Regions from separate parts of the Halomonas sp. 18071143 genome, predicted to be linked through region 2. Evidence: predicted binding sites of a transcription regulator. Region 2 holds the regulator's gene; each other region holds the start of a gene.
What was found. Region 2 encodes PhoB, which activates phosphate uptake and scavenging genes when phosphate is short. Its sites were predicted from a motif close to TGTCATANNNNTGTCANA; they were not measured.
Positions count from the first base shown of each region.

Region 1: the regulator PhoB is predicted to act here: its motif matches at 2,667-2,684, upstream of phnD (phosphate/phosphite/phosphonate ABC transporter substrate-binding protein).
Region 3: the regulator PhoB is predicted to act here: its motif matches at 3,868-3,885, upstream of KVY02_RS05345 (DUF6482 family protein).

Region 1 is NZ_CP078120.1:351,983-358,617, reverse strand. It holds gene phnE (phosphonate ABC transporter, permease protein PhnE) at 1-629, opposite strand, end outside; gene phnC (phosphonate ABC transporter ATP-binding protein) at 626-1,495, opposite strand; gene phnD (phosphate/phosphite/phosphonate ABC transporter substrate-binding protein) at 1,604-2,584, opposite strand; gene KVY02_RS01770 (bifunctional diguanylate cyclase/phosphodiesterase) at 2,715-4,463, opposite strand; gene KVY02_RS01765 (alkaline phosphatase family protein) at 4,562-6,508, opposite strand; gene KVY02_RS01760 (sensor histidine kinase) at 6,519-6,635, opposite strand, start outside.
Region 2 is NZ_CP078120.1:3,755,618-3,762,252, forward strand. It holds gene pstB (phosphate ABC transporter ATP-binding protein PstB) at 1-702, shown strand, start outside; gene phoU (phosphate signaling complex protein PhoU) at 733-1,458, shown strand; gene cysZ (sulfate transporter CysZ) at 1,529-2,275, shown strand; gene KVY02_RS17655 (hypothetical protein) at 2,555-2,866, opposite strand; gene phoR (phosphate regulon sensor histidine kinase PhoR) at 3,194-4,489, opposite strand; gene phoB (phosphate regulon transcriptional regulator PhoB) at 4,492-5,181, opposite strand; gene ubiA (4-hydroxybenzoate octaprenyltransferase) at 5,278-6,168, opposite strand; gene KVY02_RS17675 (chorismate--pyruvate lyase family protein) at 6,206-6,635, opposite strand, start outside.
Region 3 is NZ_CP078120.1:1,115,642-1,122,276, reverse strand. It holds gene KVY02_RS05360 (putative monovalent cation/H+ antiporter subunit A) at 1-1,501, opposite strand, end outside; gene hemH (ferrochelatase) at 1,699-2,784, opposite strand; gene KVY02_RS05350 (thiol-disulfide oxidoreductase DCC family protein) at 3,096-3,503, shown strand; gene KVY02_RS05345 (DUF6482 family protein) at 3,514-3,816, opposite strand; gene KVY02_RS05340 (hypothetical protein) at 3,957-4,250, opposite strand; gene KVY02_RS05335 (replicative DNA helicase) at 4,377-6,635, opposite strand, start outside.

The DNA of each region.
Region 1 (6,635 bases), 460 kb from region 2:
AGCCCGATCAAGCGCGGCATCACCTGCGGCTGCACCGCATGGTTCATGGTTTGCCACCAGCTTGCCCCCGTGGCACGCACGGCTTCGACCTGTTTCCAGTCCAGGTCCTCGATATCTTCTGCCAACAGCTTGGCCATGAAACCGATGGTGGCGAAGGCCAGCGTCAGCATGCCCGCAAACGGCCCGAAGCCGAACATCACCACGAACAGAATGGCGATGATGATCTCCTGAAACGTCCGCGAGATGGCAATGATGGCGCGGCACAGGGTATAGATGGGCAGCGGGGCAATGTTGCGTGCCGCGCCCAGGCCTACCGGGATCGCCAGCAAGACGCCGATCACGGTGGAGGTCAGCGTCATGGTCAGGCTTTCCATCAGCCCGGCGATGATGTCGTTCTGGCGACTGAGGAAATCGGGCTGCAAAAAAGCCCCTAGAAAGTTGAGCGCTCGGCCGGAGCCTTCCGCCACCCGCGCCCAGTTGACCTGCACCGACGACAGCGCCAGCACCAGATACACCACCACACCGATGGCCAGGCCCCAGCGCAGCCGTGGGTTTTCGATCAGCGGCAGACGCCGCCACTGACCCTGGCGCGCAGCTTGCTGGCGCGCCGTGGCGTCTGCCGTGCTCATAGCGCGCCTCCACTGGCGACCTGGGCGAGCGGCCGCGCGTCATGGTGTGTTTTGGCGACTGACGCTGCAGTACGAGTTACCTGTGTTGCCTCGTCCTCTTCGTCGGCGGGCTCGGGCGTGGTGTCCCAGTCCTCTTCCCCATAGATGGTGGTGAGGATCTCGCTGGTGAGTTCGCTGGGCTTGCCGTCGAAGACGATTTGTCCGGCACGCAGGCCCACAATGCGGTCGGCAAACTGCTGCGCCAGAGCCACGTCATGAATATTGATGATGGCAGCCAGCTCGCGCTCGGCGCACAGCTCGCGAATCAGACGCATGATCTGGCGCGAGGTTTTGGGGTCCAGGCTGGCGGTGGGCTCATCCACCAGCAATAACTTGGGGCTTTGCAGCAGTGCGCGGGCGATGCCGACACGCTGGCGCTGGCCACCCGACAGCGCGTCGGCGCGCTTGTCGATGGCATGGGGCAAGCCCACTCGCTCCAACAGGCGAAATGCTTCAGCAACGGCTTCCTGGGGGTAGCGGCGCAAGAAGCTGCGCCAGAAGCCGACATAGCCCAGCTGGCCCGACAGCACGTTTTCCATGACGGTCAGCCGGTCGACCAGGGCATATTCCTGAAAAATCATGCCCATGGAGCGACGTGCGTGACGCAGGCGGCTGCCCGACAGCTTGGTCAGTTCGGTCTCTTCCAGGCGGATACTGCCCTGGCTGGGCTCCACCAGACGATTGACGCAGCGGATCAGGGTACTTTTGCCTGCACCCGATGGCCCAATCAGCGCCATCACCTGGCCTTTGGGCAGCGATAGGTGAATATCGGTCAGCGCGCGGTCGCCCGTCGGGTAACGCTTGCCAACGCCAGTGAGTGTCAACATGGAGAATGCCTCGTTTGCTTGTCGCTCAAAACGTTCAACTGACTCGACCCCATAACGCGTCGGCCAGAAGGTTGCCCTCCTGGCCGACAGGGTCACGCAGCGCTGGAATCAATCGCAGTCGTAAGTGACGCCATTGGCATCGGCAATGGTGCGGATGACCGACCAGTGCTCTTCATAGCTGATGGGGATGAACTGCGCTTCGCCAGAGTTCTCGAACTCCGCCTGCAGGGCGGTGCCTTCCCAGTCGTAGCTGAAGAACGCATCCTGGATCTGCTGCTGCAGTTCGGGCGTCAGGTTGTGGGCGGTGCCGTATGCCGTGGTGGGGAAGGTTTCGGAGGTGTAGATCACCTCGTAATCACCCTCGTTGATGACACCCCGTGACAGCATGCGATGGGCAACGGAGTTGGCAATGGCCGCCGCATCGTAATCCTTGTTGATGACGCCCAGGATGGAGTTGTCGTGGGAGCCGGAGAAAGCCGTTTCGAAGTCATCACCGGCTTCCAGACCGTACTCGGAGCGCAGCAGCGCGGACGGTGCGCGGAAGCCCGAGTTGGACGTTTCGGAAGTGAAGGCCAACTGACGACCCTGCAGGTCTTCCATGCCGTCGATACCGCTACCGGGGTAGGTGATGATCTCCATTTCGTAACCGTAGCTGCCATCTTCGGCCGCCATGATGGCGAAGGGACGGAAGCCGCCACAGTTGACCGCCACCGGTACGCCACCGGTGTTGAAGCCCGCCACGTGCAGACGGCCAGCGCGCAGCGCTTCCTGCTGGGCAGCATTCGACTGCACCGGGAAGAACTGAACGCGTTTACCCGTCGCTTCGCTCAGGTGATCCAGGAAACCCGCCCATACGTCGGCGTAGACCGCCGGGTCTTCAACCGGCGTGTAAGCAAAGACCAGCGTGTCCGGATCGACCCACCGAGACTCATCGCTGGGGATATCGGCCACCATGTCGCCATCGTTGTCCACGTAGCGTGAGGAGAGATCGGCAGCCGCATTCATCGCACTGAAAGCGAAGGCACTGGCAACGGCAGCACTGATCAGGGTGCGCGAGAGTGACACGGTAGAGAGACGAGAGGATTGCATGGATCACCTAACGGGGTAGTGAAGAGGTGGATGTATCCTGACGCCCCAGGATGACAGCGGCGAGTCTGGCGGGTGACAACTTCGTGACGTCTACATGACACCCGCGTGAACGACCTGCCGCTCTGGCGGCTCACGGCCCCACGCAGCAGCCACGCCGTTCCACGAACAGGCTGTTCCCGGCAATCTTCTTCGCCTGGTGCTTGAGTTCGGAGAGCTGGCTGGCAATGTCCAGGGCCTTGCATTGGCCCGGGTCACTGATGGGCTTGACGGCTACCGACACGCTGACGAAAGGGAAAAAGCTGACGCTTCCCTGACGGCTTTCGATGGAAAGCCCGCCTCTCTGGCGATCCTCTTCCTCGTAGAAGCTCGGGGCCATGACCTCGAAGGAGGCCAGAATCTGCTGGCACACGCTCTCCCAGTGCTCCAGCGGTAACAGCATCATGAAGTCGTCGCCACCGATATGCCCGATGAAGCCCCCCGCGCTTTCCACCTGAGCCTGCAATAGCCGCGACAGCGAGATGATCACATGATCCCCGCGGGCATAACCATAGGCATCGTTGAACGCCTTGAAGTGATCCAGATCCACGTAGGCAGCGGCAAAGCCATTGCCCTGGCTCAGGTAGGCCGTGAGGGTTTCATTGATCAGAATGTTACCGGGCAGCCCGGTGAGCGGATTGGCATGGCGCGCCTGACGCACCTGGATGGCGGTGATCTCGCGCAGCAAATCGACGATATTGCCCATACCCAGATACTGCCCTTCGCCATCGACGATGACGAAGTCCTCCTGTTCGATGTCGCGGCTGTCGGTCAGCTGCTGGCTCAGCGTTTCCAAGGGCATGTCGGCGGCGGCCACCAGCATCTTGCGATCGGCGATGTCCAGCACGCAGCGCTTGGCGTACAGCGAATGGCTATAAGGGTTGGTGAACAGCGTCAGGAACCCGTTGCGCCGCACCACGGCAATGGGCACGCCCTGTTCGATCACAGCCACGCAGCGCAGATGCGGCGTTTCACGAAACCGTTCCGCCAACGTGGGCACTGACACACTGGGCGCCACGGCCTCCACGCTGCGCAGGATGGTATGCGCCGTACGCCCGGCGGGAGTTTTCAATTGCGTGGTGGCGGGCAGCAGCGTATTGAGCTGAACAGGCGGCTGAACGCTGGGACGTGCGAAGTAGAACCCCTGCAACAGCGCCAATCCACGGTCCAGCTCCCACAGGCACAGGTGCTCTGCCGCGGTTTCGACCCCTTCTGCGATGAGCTGGCAGTCGAGGCTTTTGGCGACGTCCAGTATCGAGCGCAGAAACTCCCGCTTGGCGGGTTCCTGATCGATGCCGGAAATGAAATGGCGGTCCAGCTTGACGAAATCCGGGCGCAGCTCCGCCCAGTGGCGCAGGCTGGAGTGACCGGCCCCCAGGTCATCCAGGGCCACCTGAAACCCCATGTCGCGGTAGTGAGCCACCGCTTGGCGCATCAGGTCGTAATCGTGAATGGGCACGTGCTCGGTCAGCTCGATCACCACCCGCTCCGGCGGCAGGCCACTCTCCTGAATGAAGCCCAGCGTCAGCCCCTCGCGGAAATCACGCTCGACGATGGTCAGCGGCATGACGTTGAGGAACAGCAGCCCAGGGAGTGCGAGTTCGGCAAAACGGCGAATGGCGAGCCGTCGGCAAAGCAGGTCCAGCTCCACCAGCAGCCCGGCCTGGGTCGCCACGTCGAACAGCCTTAGCGGTGAATGCAACGGAGAGGTGCTGGGGCCACGAATCAGCGCTTCGTAGCCATAAATGGCCTGCTGATTGGCATCGACAATGGGCTGAAAAAGTACGTGCAGCTCTTCTGCCGCGATAATCTGGTTAAGCCACTGAGTTTCTTGTGCGGTCATGTGCCTGCTGCCCTGTCAAACGTCAACGATCCCTATGACTTGTCAACTCCATCAGGAAGGTGCCAGGGCAGCAAGCGTGCGTCATTTACATGACATTTTCATGACGAACCATCGGTTGGCGCCTTCATGCCTGGGATGTCCGGCGGCGGAAACACCGCGTCGCCACCGCGGGCATCCAACTGACGAATATCGGTGGGACGACCGTTCTCGTCGAGACTGACCAGGCCTATCCCACTGGCATTCCACAGCCGCTCGCCAGCGCTGGCCTGCTCGGGGTCCCGGGGGTAGATGCTGAGCTTGCGCCGCTGGGTAAACCAGTTGAGCGGCGACAGCGGCGCGTATAGCCAACGATTGAGCCGGTCGAAGGTATCCAGCAGCCGCCGAGGGAAGGTGTTTTTCACGCCGCTGGAAGTGATCTGCCACAGATGCGGGGCCTGCTCCTGCCCGCGTACGACGATGTCGTAGGCAAAGGAGTAGTGCACGTCCCCCGACAGGATCACGTAGTTGCCGGGTGTCCTGGAGTGCCGCCAGATGTGCAGCAGCACGCTGGCAGCACCGCGATGGGCCATCCAGTTTTCGGCATCGACCATCAACGGCTTGCCGGCCAGGGTAAACAGCTTTTGAATGCCCTCGATCAGCTTGACCCCGAACATCGGGGCAGGCGAGACGATCACCGCGCTGGGGGTGCCCAACAGCGCCTGCTGCATCTCCATGAGCGCCTCCCAGTCCATCAGCCCCGAGGGCCGTTTGGGGTTGCGCTCACTGCGCCAGCGGCGCGTACGGGTATCGAGCACGATCAGCGCGGGGGCGCCTGACACCTGAAACTCCCACCCTTGAAAGCGCAGAAGCCGCTCGATCACGCTGTCCTGGGCCTGGGGGTTCAAGGTGCCCGACCCATCGAACAACGTGCCGACCTGATGCAGCAGCGGGTTGAGTTTGTCCGGAGCATTGCCCCACCCTTGGCAAAGCAGGTAGGCCACCAGCGCGTTGCCAATGATGCGCCTGGAGAACGGATGCCCATAAGCACAGCGCTCCCAATCGGCGGTCAGGTTCCAGTCATCGGTGACGTCGTGATCGTCGAAGATCATCAGGCTGGGCACGTGGGCCATCAGCCGCGCGCACTGGGGCAACCCTGCCACGAAGGCATCGATGACCGCCTGTTCGGTACGGTACGCTTCGGCCTCCTGCTCGGCCAGCTCGGGAGGCGTGGGCGCAATGATCTGCCAGGGAGTCGGCGACCAGACCAGACAATACATGGCCAGCATTTCGGCAAGGGTCATCAGGTGGTTCTGGGCGTGCGCCGAGGTGAACACCGGCTTTTTCACCCCGCCGAAGAAACGCTCGCGCAGGGCCGCGTTGCTGGTGACATCCGGCAGCAGCGACTCGCGATGATAATAGGTTTCGGGAGCCGCATAGAGCGCCTGGCTATCATTCACCGTGGCGCCTTCCAACTGCTCATCGGCCAGCCCCAGCCGGGCGATGAGTGCATGCACGGCGCGCAGGGTGGGGCCTGCTACGTCATCCACGTAGACCTGGTCACCGGTCATCAATAGCCAGGCAGGCCACTCGCCAGGGGCCTGCTGGCGCTCGGCCAGCCAGGCATCGGCACGCACCAGACCATCGGGGCTGTCGTGATGGGGCTTGCGGCAGGAGCCGTGCATCAGGCGGTGGTGACGCGATGCCAGCACAAAGGCCGGGTAGGCCTGCCCGGCGTGACATAACCACGGCGCCCACTCGGGAAGGCGCTGCCATGCGCCCTGGCGGCTCTGTACCTGCAGATCGTAGGCGATGCGTGTATCGGTGGGCAGTACCCTGGGCAAGCTCAGATCGATGCAGTACAGGTAGGCCCGCTCGCCGATGGCCACGCATTGGTGATCCTGGCGAGACAGTGGGTAGGTTTGCTGGTCGGGGGTGTCCGGAAACAGAACCAGCTGGAGAGCCAGCGGTCGCGTGGCCACCAGCCACATCACCAGGCGTGACGGCGACAAGCGACGCAGTAGCGGCCCCACCAGTACGTCAGGCAGTGTTTCGGTGACGTCGATCATCGTTGCTCCTTCAGGCCCGCGCGGCCAGCACGGGTAGTTCGATCACCACCTGCAGCCCGCCCTGTTCGGCGCGCTGCAGGCGCATCTGTCCGCCATACAGGGCCACCAGATCGGCCACGATGGCCAG
Region 2 (6,635 bases):
GCGTTGCGTGACCTGACGCTCGACGTACCTCGTCACCGGGTGACCGCGTTCATCGGCCCCTCAGGCTGCGGGAAGTCCACGCTGCTACGGGCAATCAATCGGCTTCATGACTTGAACGAGTCCGTGACCCACGATGGCCATATCTACCTGGAAGAGCAGGACATTCATGCGCCACGCATGAACGTGACCGAACTCAGACGGCGGGTAGGGATGGTGTTTCAGACGCCCAACCCGTTCCCGATGTCGATCTACGAAAACGTGGCCTTTGGCCTGCGCCTGCAAGGGCGCCTGCCCAAACGCAAACGCGACGATATCATCGAGTGGGCGCTGACATCGGCCGCTCTGTGGGATGAGGTCAAGGACCGCCTGCACCGTTCGGCCTGGCAGCTCTCCGGCGGGCAACAGCAGCGCCTGGTGATTGCCCGGACGCTGGCCGTTCAGCCGGATGTCCTGCTGCTGGACGAGCCCGCCTCGGCCCTCGACCCTATTTCGACCCTCAAGATCGAGGAGTTGATACGCAACCTGAAGTCCCAGCTCACCCTAGTGCTGGTGACTCACAATATGCAGCAGGCCGCGCGGGTTTCCGACTACACGGCCTTTTTGCAAAACGGTGAACTGATCGAATATGGGCCCACGGATCAAGTGTTCACCAACCCGCGTCTACAACGCACCGAAAATTACATTACCGGCCGCATGACCTAGGCCCCATCGACGATACGTCAGGAGTGCTCAATGGATATCACGAGCGAGACACACAGCCAACACATCTCTCGCCAGTTCAACCAGGAGCTGGAAGAGCTGAAGACCCACCTGATGGCCATGGGCGGTCTGGTGGAAAAGCAGGTGCAGGATGCGGTGCATGCTCTGCTGGAGGGCGACAGCCGCCTGGCGGAAAAAGTGCGCGACAATGACCGTCAGGTCAACGACCTGCAGCTGCAAATCGACGACGAGTGCACCCGAGTGCTGGCTCGCCGTCAGCCGGCGGCATCGGACCTGCGGCTGGTACTTGCGGTCATCCGTGCCACCTCGGACCTGGAGCGAATCGGCGACGAAGCCAGCAAGATTGCCCGCAATGCACTGTTGTTAAGTGAAAACAGCGGTGCCATTCGTGGCTTGGTAGAAGTCCGCCATATCAGCGAGCACGTGCGCAAGATGCTGCGTGACGCCCTGACCGCCTTCGCCCGCTTCGATACCGAGCTGGCCATGCAGGTCGTTCGCGAAGACGAATCGGTGGACGACGAATACGGCAGCGCCATGCGCTCGCTGATGACCTTCATGATGGAAGACTCGCGCTCCATCAGCTCGGTGTTGAGCATCATGTGGGTGCTGCGCGCCCTGGAGCGGGTGGGCGACCACGCCAATAACCTGGCGGAATACGTGGTGTACCTGGTGAAAGGCCTGGATATTCGCCACAGTGACCCAGACACCCTGGAACAGAAGGTCATGAAAAAATCTTGACCTGGCCGTCAAACCCTCCTGCAATACGCCCAGACCATTGTCTGGGCGTTTTTTTAGGGAGTAATGTCGCGTGAATGCACTCAACGCATTGGGGCAAGGCACCCGCCTGGTGTATCAGCCCGGGCTAAGGCGCTATGTTTTTCTACCCATTCTGGTCAATCTGCTCGTGTATACGGGTATGGTTTACGTGGTCTTCACACGCTTTTCGGGCTGGCTGGAGAGCAGCATGGCCATGGTGCCTGGCTGGCTGGAGTGGTTGTCGTGGCTGATCTGGCCGCTATTCTTCATCAGCTTGCTGGTGGTGATCTTTTTTAGCTTCACCCTGGTGACTCACCTGATCGCAGCGCCTTTCTATGGGTTTCTGGCGGCTCAGGTAGAGCGCCAGGCCACCGGGCGTGAGCCTCTGGATGACCGAGGGCTGGCCAAAACGGCGCTGGACGCCGTGGGTCGAGAGCTGGTCAAGCTGAGCTATATTCTGCCGCGCATGGCCGTATTGTTCCTGTTCAGCTGGATTCCCGGCTTGAACGTCTTCGCGCCTCCCTTATGGGCGCTCTTTTCTGCCTGGGTCATGGCCATTACCTATCTGGACTACCCGATGGATAACAACAAAGTGTCGTTCAAGGACATGCGCAGCAGGCTTTCACGGCGCTGGTGGCCGAGCATGACATATGGCGGGCTGGTCATGCTCATCACCTGGATCCCCTTGGCCAACCTGTTCCTGATTCCAGGCGCCGTCGCAGGCGCAGTCCTCATGTGGGACCGCCACTATCGTGGCACACCGGACACGCGGGATAAGGCGGCAGGCTCGGCGCTCTGAATCAGAGCCATTCATCACAGGGCCGCCCATATAGCAGGCACAAAAAATTAGACCCCGCTAGGCGGGGTCTCGACCACTCTTACTTATGAACGATACTGACTGCTGGCTTCCTCTCCGTTTGCGGGACTCCAACCTTGGAATTTACCCTGACCAGTGTCTTGACCGTTTTCTGATTCATCCTTGAATCGGTGAGCATCCTTGCTATGGGACATCCTTGCCCTCAGTTTGCTCACTCCTAAGCGTAAGAGTTTTTTTCAGCTTTGCAAAGAATTGTTACGTTTAGCTGCCGCTATTTTCTTCTACCACATCTTCCGGAGTGTACTCGGCACCGCCGCTCATGTTGGTAGACTCTGGCTCATCCACGACGTCGGGACCTTGTGTGCCGTGATCAGTGGTCAGGTCTTCTGTGTCGTAGCTACCGGGCTCAGCCGTACCAGACTGTGTGTTCATGGGCTCATCTTCGACGGTTACATCCTGATTCTGGTCGATGGATGAGTGATCCGTGGTGTCTGCAAATGCCAGTGGACTTGCCATCAGGCCAAAAGAAACACCTAAAATACCAGCTTTCTTGAGTAGTTCCTTGGACATCATATTCCGCCTCCTCGATCGCTGTTAATACCGCATAGTTAAGGAAGAGTGACTTCATGTCTTACCAGTTCCTGCGGTAATCTTCCTTGCCTAGAATATTGCATACGTTGTGCCACGCATGCCAAAAATCAAAAAAATTATTTATTATCAATAATTTAAAAAAACAAGGATGGTATAAAGCATGGGCTCAGGGGGTCATGACCACGCCTTTGAGGTGGTTAAAAATGACACATGAGTGATGTGTGACCAGAGTTCTATGCCAATATGGCACACTTATACAGGGGTTGTGCAGGAAGCGGATAAGGAGGAGCGCAAAGCGTCATCGAGCCCTCAAGCCGAGCCGCTGACTCGCTTGGCAGGGAAGACACAGCGAAAGGATGCCCCCTCGCCAGGATGTGACTCTATGTTGAGCTGGGCCTCGTGGCGCAGCAGCACGTGCTTCACGATGGCCAGGCCCAGACCCGTCCCTCCTGTTGCCGTACTACGCCCTTTATCCACTCGATAGAAGCGCTCGGTCAGGCGGGGGATATGCACCGGATCAATGCCATCGCCATCATCCTCGACCTCGATACACCCGCTGCCGTTGGCGGCCACCGACCAGCGCAACGTGATCTGACTGCCTTCTGGGGTATAGCGCACGGCATTGAAGGCTAGATTGGAAATGGCGCTGCGCAGCTCCTGCTCGCTGCCGATCAAGCCAGCGTCGCTCTCCAGAATGACCTGCACACTGTGCTGCTGCCTGGAGAGCGCCAGGGCGTCTCGGCGAATGCTGTCGAGCATGGGGCCTACGGCCAGCGTCTGGTGATCATCGCCTCCCTGGTCGATTTCCAGCCGTGACAGCAGCAGCAGGTCGTTGACCAGATTCTGCATTCGTCGCGTCTGCTCCTCCATCTGTACGATCCCTTTACCCAATCGGGGAGGCAGCAGCTCCTTGAGGTCGCCGTAGGTTTCCAGATAGCCCGACAGCACGGTCAGCGGAGTGCGCAACTCATGGGAGACGTTGGCGACGAAGTCACGCCGCATCTGCTCCAGGCGATGCAAGCGCGTGATATCACGGGCCATGACCAGCCGCTCGTCATCGCCGTAGAGGGTGATCTGATACTGGAGGATGCGCCGCTCGTCGATCGGCGAGGTCAGCGTCAGCGGCTCGCTGTAGTCGCGGGCATTGAAGTAGCTGATGAAGCGAGGGTCGCGCAGCAGGTTGGTGATGTGCTGGCCACGATCGTGGGCGGTTTGCAGCCCCAGCATGTCGGTGGCCGCGCTGTTCCACCACTCCAGGTCGCCGTGGCGGTCCAGCATCACCACGCTATCGCGCATGGCTTCGGAGGACTCCTGGATTCTCGCCAGCGTCGCCCGTAAACGACTTTGGGTAATGCGCTGGCTTTTCTGGTAGCGATAGAGGCGGTCGAACAGCTCCCCCCACATGCCCTTCGCCGCCGGGGGCTCATCGTGGGGGTGAAGCGTCAGCCAAAGGAAGAGCGCTCGAAACTGGCGCAGATGATAGACCAGACAAAACAGCAGCCCCGCCGCCAGCCCGGCGCCAGGGTAATCCACCAGCCATCCCAGGCAGAGGCCCAACAGGGCCAGCCAGATGATGCGCCAGATCTCACGGCTCCACAGGCGCACGCTTACACTCGCGCAGAGAACCGGTACCCAGTACCGCGCACCGTTTGAATCAGATTTTGATGAGGCTCGCCCAGCGCTTTACGAAGACGACGAATATGCACGTCCACCGTGCGCTCTTCCACGTAGACGTTGCCACCCCATACCTGGTCAAGCAATTGGCTGCGCGTGTAGGCGCGCTCCTGATGGGTCATGAAAAACTGCAGCAGACGATACTCGGTAGGCCCCATTTCCAGCGCCTTGCCATGGGCGCTGACCCGGTGGCTCACCGGGTCCAACAGCAGACCATTGATTTCGATGGGGTCTTCCACGCCACGCGGCGTGGCACGGCGCAGCACGGCCTTCAGGCGGGCCACCAGCTCACGGGGGGAAAAGGGCTTGGTGATATAGTCGTCGGCACCCGCTTCCAGGCCCTGGATCTTGTTGTCCTCTTCGCCCTTGGCCGTCAGCATGATGATCGGCAGCTCGGCGGTGGCTTCTTCGCGCTTCAGCCGACGGGCCAGCTCGATGCCGCTGGTGCCCGGCATCATCCAGTCCAGCAGCAACAAGTCAGGCTGGTGGTCGACGACCATGGCGTGGGCATCCTGGGCGTTGTCCGCTTCAAGCACGCGATAGTCAGCCATCTCCAGCGCCACGGCGATCATTTCGCGGATCGGCGCCTCATCATCGACGATCAGTACGGTCTTGGCGGTCATTCCAGGGCCTCACGGTGCTCTATTCAGGAAGGTTCAATGACATGCGTGTGACGATAACACCATGACTTGATGACAGTTCCATGACACCCAGTCAATTTAGCCCGCTACCGGCCACCAGCTCAAGGCAATACCTGCAAAGACCAGCAGACCCGACCAGTGGTTGTTCAGGAAGGCCTGAAAACAGCGGTCTCGATCGCGCCCGACGATCAGCCACTGCTGGTACACGAACGTCGCCGCCATGCCCAGCAACCCCAGCCAGAAAAAGCCCCCTAGCCCAACGCGCAGCGCGACCCAGCTCAGCAGGGCCAGCACGCTTGCCTGCAGCACTCCGATGATCAGCCGGTCAGCACGGCCAAACAGCACGGCGGTCGACTTGATACCGATTTTCAGATCATCGTCACGGTCGACCATGGCGTACTGGGTATCGTAGGCAACGGTCCACAGCAGGTTGGCACTGAACAGCAGCCAGGCTTCCAGAGGCACGTGGCCCAATACCGCGCCAAACGCCATGGGAATGGCCCAGGAAAAGGCCGCGCCCAGCACCACCTGCGGGAAGTGGGTGTAGCGCTTCATGAACGGATACACGAAAGCCAGCAGCACGCCGCCCACCGACAGCAGCACGGTGAACCAGTTAGTCAGCAGCACCAAAATGAAGGCAGCGGCGACCAGCGCCACGAACAGCAGCTGGGCTTCGGTTTCGCTGATGCGTCCCGTGGCCATGGGGCGCTGGCGAGTACGCTTGACGTGGCCATCCACATGGCGGTCGGCATAGTCGTTCACCACGCAGCCCGCAGCCCGCATCACGTAGACACCGGCAATGAAGATGATCAGCACGGAGCGACCCGGCACCCCTTCTGCAGCCACCCACAGCGCCCAGAGCGTCGGCCACATGAGCAGCCAGGTACCAATGGGCCGATCCAGGCGCATCAGCTGAAGAAAGTCTGCCAGCCGGGCCCAACCCGTTGGCCGCAATAGAGAACGGTCCATGCTCATGCTTACCTCGTGAAAGAAACTCCAGAATAGCCTAGCGCGAGGGCAGGCTCAGCGCATCGGCCATGGTCGATAAAAAATACTCTTGAACCAGCAGCGACAGTCCCGCGTGCTGAAACACCGAGCGACGCCCCCACTGGCTACGCCCCTTGGCGGGGGCACCCCACGCCGTGAAGCGCGGGAGCGACGCCGTAGCCTGCAACGGCCCGCGCACCAGGTCCGGCTGCTGAAACAACCAGCTGCCCAGCGAACGCTCGCCCAAGGCCCCCAGGCCTTTGCCCTGCAGCTGCTCCAGCGGTGCCACCGATCGCGCCACCACCCAGGGGGTGCCGTCGATGCACAGCGCCACCTCGCGTAGCCAGGCGTGGCGACGTGGAGCGATGCCCAGCGCCATGGCTTCGTCCTGAAACGGCAGGCCAATGGTCTGACGCAGCAGGCGTACGCGGAACTGGCTCGGCGCTCCG
Region 3 (6,635 bases), 1.2 Mb from region 2:
TCAGCGCCACGTTGATACCGTGCCACAGCGACAGGGTAACCGTCAGCGCATCGCCCACTACCGAAGTGGCCGCAGCGGTCAGCAGTGCATCCACCCCCAGCAGCGCGGGCGCCAGCCCCAGCAATAGCGAGCCGCAGGCCAGCAGTGCAGGCCCCAACAGCATGCTAAACGGCGCTTCATGGGCGACCTTGGGAGTGGCATGCTGCGCGCCAAAGAAAGGGCGCAGCGCAATGATGGCCGCCACGGCAATGGTCAGAATGGCCGAGAGGAACGCAAACAGCACCAGCATCAGACGCACGCTGTCGGCGCCCAAGGCAGCCTCCAGCATCAGCTCCTTGCCAATGAAACCGAACAGCGGTGGAACCCCGGCCAACGACAGCGCCGCCACGAAGGCAATCGTCGCCGTCACGGGCATGGCTCTCCGCAAGCCCCCCATGGCCGTGACATCCTTGGTGCCCGTTTCATGGTCCAGAATACCCGCCACCATGAAGAGCGCGCCTTTGTACATGGAGTGCGCTAGCAGGAAGGTGACGAACGCCGTCATGGCATAGTCGGAGCCAATGCCCAGCAGCATGGTCAAGGTGCCCAGCGCCATGATCGTCGAGTAGGCCAGCAGCTTCTTGATATTGGTATGGTGGATCGCCAGGAAGGCGCCCGTCAGCATGGTGGTCGCACCCACCACCGAGAGAATGCCCACCCACATGCCGGTACCGCCCAGCTCGGGCTGCAGGCGCGCCAGCAGGTAGATGCCCGCCTTGACCATGGTGGCCGAGTGCAGGTAAGCCGATACGGGCGTTGGCGCCGCCATGGCGTTCGGCAGCCAGAAATGAAACGGAAACTGCGCCGACTTGGTGAACGCCCCGAGCAGCAGGCAGATCAACATGGGCGTATAGAGCGCATGCTCGCGCAGGTTGTCGTCGGACTGCAGAATCTCGCTCAGCGACCAACTGCCGCTGGCCACACCCAGCAGGACCAGTCCCGCCATCAGCGCAAGGCCACCGGAAACGGTCACGAACAAGCCCTGGCGAGCCGACTTTCTGGCCTCGATATCGTTATGGTTGAAGCCGATCAACAGATACGAGGTGATACTGGTCAGTTCCCAGAAAACGAACAGGGTCAACAGGCCATCGGCCATGACCAGCCCCATCATGGAGGCCATGAAGGCCACCAGCGCCAGATGGAAGCGGGCAATATCCGGATGCCCTTTCAGATACCCGCCAGCATAGATCAGTACGCAAGTACCGATGACGGAAATCAGCAGGCCAAACAGCAGCGACAGGCCATCCAGCAAAAAGCTCAGGCTGATCCCCAGCGACGGCACCCACGCCCACTCCAGCAGCTGCGGCCCTTCACTCAGCACCACCGGGGCCTGGCCAATCAGCCACGCGGCCATCAGCGCTGGAAATAGCGCCAGCACCAGGCTGGTTCGTTCCCTACACCAGAGGTTGAGCAGCGGTGACGACGCTGCCAGCACGAAGCCTATTAAAACGGCAAATTGCATCCGGCGTTCTCTCCCTAAAATAAGCGCAAACTATTCCCGCAAGCGGCGCATGGTACGACATGTGCCGCTTAAACGTTGAATAAATGTGATTTTATATGCACAAACCTTATACCAGCCTTTCGAAAAACTCCAGCCACCTCGCTGGCATAAAAAAAGCTCGGGCAGTGGCCAAAGCGGCGTCAGCGCGAGCAGAAATCTTACGGAGCGGGCACGGGCAACCAGCCCAACAGCTCATTATTGACCACGGCCAACAGGGCATCGATATGATCATCGCGATCATTCAGGCAAGGAATATAGCTGAACGTCTCGCCACCGGCCTCCATGAAACTGTCGTGAATCTCCTCCTTGATCTCTTCGAGGGTTTCCACACAGTCGGAGGAGAAAGCAGGTGACAGAATGGCAATGTGCTTGTGGCCCTGCCTGGCCAGCTCGGCCACATGATCCACGGTTTGCGGGCCTACCCACTTTTCCGGGCCAAACTGTGACTGGAAGGCGGTATCGACCTCCTCCTTGCTCAACCCCAGACGCTCACGCAGCAGGCGCGTGGTTTTCTGGCACTGGCAGTGGTAGGGATCGCCTTCCATCAGATAGCGTTCCGGCACACCGTGGTAGCTGGCCACGAGCTTGGTGGGACGGCTTTCAAAGCCGTCGTACGCCTCTTGCACCGAGTTGGCCAGCGCCTGGATGTAAGCCGGGTGTTCAAAGTAGGCCGGCACCGTGCGCAGGTAGGGCTGCCACTTCATCTTCATCAACGTGCGAAACGCCTGATCATTGGCGGTAGCCGTGGTGGGCGAGCCGTACTGCGGATAGAGCGGGAAGAACACGATGCGCTCGCAGCCCTTCTCTTTCATGCGATTCAGCACGCTTTCCGTGGAAGGGTTGCCATAGCGCATGCAGAAATCGACCTCGACACTGTCGCCATACAGCGCTTTCAGCCGGGCGGTCATCTTTTCCGTCTGTGCACGGGTAATGGTCAGCAGCGGGCTCTCGTCTTTTTCGGTGTTCCAGATGCTTTTATAGGCATGGCCCGACGTAAAGGGGCGCTTGGTCAGAATGATGAGCTGCAGCAGCGGCTGCCATTTCCAACCCGCATAGTCCACGACCCGCTTATCCGACAGGAATTCGTTGAGATAGCGCCGCATGGACCAGTAGTCAGTCGCATCGGGCGTCCCCAGATTGGCCAGCACCACGCCCACCTTGGCGGGGGCAACCGGAGGATGACTGCTTGGCGCGTGGGCCAAGCGCCCTTCACCTGGTTGATCCTTTACAACGCTGTCGGCCATCTCACTTACTCCTGGGGGCTGTCGATCATTCACAATGGTCTAAATCTTATCACTTTTCAGCAAAGACGCGGGATAAAGTTATACTATCAACATAATTTGTACAACTGTATACCAACCCATGTCCAAGCCTTTGCTACTCATTCTGGGTGACCAGCTTTCCCTGACCCTGCCTACCCTCCGCCGGGCTCCTGAAGGCGCGGTGGTGGCGTTCTGCGCCAGCAGGTAGAGCAGCTCCTGGCATCGCCCCCCACTGCCGCCGGTTACGAGCAAGCCGCTCACACCCAAGGATACCCCCACGAGGAGCGCTCCTCATGAGCCGTTTCGCAACGCTGCATGCCGAACCACCGGTCACGCTCTACCACGATGGACACTGCCCCTTTTGTCGCGTCGAAGTGGCCTGGCTAGCCAAACATCGCCACCACCAGCGCATTCGTCTGGTCGATATTCAGCACGAGGATTTCGATCCCGGCGCATTGGGGCTCAGCTTCGAGGCCATGATGGGGCAACTGCATCTTCAGGATCAGCAGGGAAACTGGTATGTGGGGATGGATGCCAGCCGGGCCCTGTATGCCGTGTTGGGCTACAGGCGGCTGGTAAGACTGTCTTGCTTGCCTGGCCTGCGCGCCGTCATGGATGCAGGCTATCGGTTCTTTGCCCGTCGCCGAATTCGGCTGGGCCAATGGTGGGAAAAATGCGGGTCACGCTCGCGCAATCAGTGATGCCTGGGCGTCAGAATACCAGCGGCATACGCGAGGTCAGCGGCGCGCTGTAGTGGGCGTCGCGACCAATGACTTCATCCTGAGGCACGTGCTGCACAAGATACGCCCGGTGGATACCTGCCCGCTTGAGTTCGAGGTAGACATCGTCCAGCGAACGAAACAGCATGGGCTTGCCACGCTGGGTCAGCATATGGCGCTCACCCTCGACATCTTCAAGCTCGACCTGATAAAACCGGCTGCCCGAGTGCGTGATTACTCGAATTTCAAAATTGTCATGACGTTCGACGAACTGTTTAAGCTCTTTAAGTTCCATGGTTCCCTCCTGTTATTGGTCATTGCCATGGAGCACAGCATGCCCTTGCCCCATGACAATCATATTACCCTGGCACTATCTCTCTAAGAGGGCAATAACAGAAAAGAGTTCCTGACCGAAACGTCAAGATGTGTGTCGTGTTACTGATATTCCGAGGGGTCGATGGCCTTGCCTAGGGAATTGCGATCGATCCAGTTGCCCCCTTTGGTTTCCTTGTAACGGAACACGACCTTGTCGCCAATGGTGACCGGTAATTCCGCATCTTCTGTCTGGTAGCTGTACTGCTCCCCTTCCACTACCAGGTGGTAGCGGTAAAGGTCGGGCATGCCCAACCACTCCTTGAAGGGACCTTCACGCTCTAACGACTGGAGCTCACCCCGACCTTCCAGCTTGGGAAGCCGCTTACGGTTACCGCGCCTAAAACCACCTGCCATGCGTTACTCCTGTCTATCTACCAATGCGATTGACCCACGCTTCTCATCCCGCCCTTCCAGTGAGGGTTACCCAGACGACTCAGCCAACGGGGAGCGCATTATACGTGCTCCCCCCTCAGCCTCAAGTCAATCGCCGAAGGCTTCACCGTAACTATCCGGCGCCAGATCTTCGAAGCGCGTGTATTTGCCTATGAAGGCCATGTGTACCGTTCCAATGGGGCCATTACGCTGCTTACCAATGATCAGCTCGGCCAGGCCCTGGTTATCCGGGTTATCGCGGTTATACACTTCGTCGCGATACACGAAGGCAATGACGTCTGCATCCTGCTCGATCGCGCCCGAGTTATGGCTCACGATGCCATCCGCTAGCCAGCACGCGTCACCGGGGACGGTCAAATCGAAGACCTCTTCTTCACCGCAAGGGCGTATCTCGACGACTTGGTCCCAAAAGAGATCGCTGGAGGCAATCTGTGCCAAAGCCACATCGCCCAGCGCATCTGCATAGCTGCCAAGGGTTTCCCGGGAAGGAGCAAAGCTAAAATGGGACGAGCCGCCATAAGATGTGCCACGCATTGCAGCCATTTTCCGGTGACTCACGCCTTTAGCAAGCATGGCCTGTTTGACATGCTCGAACACCTCCTGGGGCAAGGTATCGATATTGGTGTTCGCCACGACGGATGCCGCTTTCAGCGGTGCTAACGACGCCACCTGATGCCCAAAAGCCCCAATATTCTGTGCAAAGCGCTGCTGTTGATCGCTTCCCGACACGTCGGCGGTATACCAACCACTCCCCTCTCCTGACACGACATGGCGGATTCGGGTCACAATACCGAAACGTAGTAGCAGCGCGCTGACATCATCGATAAGGCGACGGCTAACCGTAGAAAAATAGACGCGTGTGCGCCCATTTTTATCTGTCGTAATGCTGCCGTCGGTGGCCCACAAATGACGTATGAACAGCGCGAGCTGCTGATCGGACAGCCTGAAGATGTCACCTGGAATATATTTTTCTGCAGAGCGCTGCCCAAAGATACCCAGCGATTTCAACCAGGCGCCCACTCCCTGGGCGTGCCAGCGATTGCCATTGCCAGCAATGACAAGTTGATGCCAGTTGCCGCGTCCCGCATGGCGAGTCACCGTCGAGCCAAACTGCTCTGCGCAGCGCTTCACAACGTCGCTATTCGCTTCACTAGCGGTGGTATAGCGCAGCGGCTGTCCTTTGACATAGCTGCCGTCACCCAGCAAATGCGCCAGCAGGATAAGCGCATGCTCCTCCCACACGACCGGATGCTCAGGCTGCGCTAACTGCCTGGCCAAGGCGATACGATCCCCTACCTTGAGCTCGGCCACCGTTTTCCAATCCCATAGCGCTTTCAATCGATGCCTGGCTGTTGCACGTATACGCCGCCCACTAGCCAAACAAATCTCGAATACTGGCTTGGTGCCCACTGACCACACCAAATCCGTCGTCGAGCGGCGCAGCTTGCCATCTTCACCCAGCGATATGACGTCCGGCGTTTGCCCGACCAGATCACCAATCGGCAACCGCTCTCCGGTTGCCAGCATCACCCGCGTGTCTCCCGTGACACACTCACGCAAATCCGACATGACCGGACGCTTGTTGGGACGCTGCTCCAGCGAGCGGTTCAGCTGGGAAAGCGCCACCACCGGGCACTGGAACTCCTTGGCCAGGCCTTTCAGCGAACGCGAAATTTCCGAAATCTCGCCCGTGCGGTTTTCGTTAAAGCCAGGAATCTGCATCAGCTGCAGATAGTCGATCATGATCAGGGCAATATTGCCGTGCTCACGCACCACCCGGCGTAACCGTGAGCGCATCTCATTGGGTGACAGGGCCGCCGTGTCATCGATGAAAAGCTGCTTGTCTTTCAGCAGGTTCACCGCCGAGGTCAGCCGCGGCCAATCTTCGTCTTCCAACTGCCCCGAACGCACGCGGGTCTGATCGATACGCCCCAATGACGAGAGCACACGCAGCATCAGCGATTCGGCGGGCATCTCCATGGAAAACACCATCACCGGCTTGTCGCTGGAAATGACCGCATGCTCGACCAGGTTCATGGCGAAGGTGGTCTTGCCCATCGAGGGGCGTCCGGCAATGATGACCAGATCGGAAGGCTGCAGGCCCGAAGTCATCTCATCCAGATCCCGGAAGCCGGTGGAAAGGCCGGTCATTTCCCCTTTCAGGTTGAACAGCTCATCGATTCGATCCACGGCCTTGGTGAGCAGGTCACTCATGCCAATGGGGCCACCGGTCTTGGGCCGCTCTTCGGCAATCTGGAACACCAGCCGCTCGGCCTCGTTGAGCAGCTCGTCGGCGGGCCTGCCCTGAGGCGAAAAAGCCCCTTCGGCAATCTGGTTGGCCGCCCG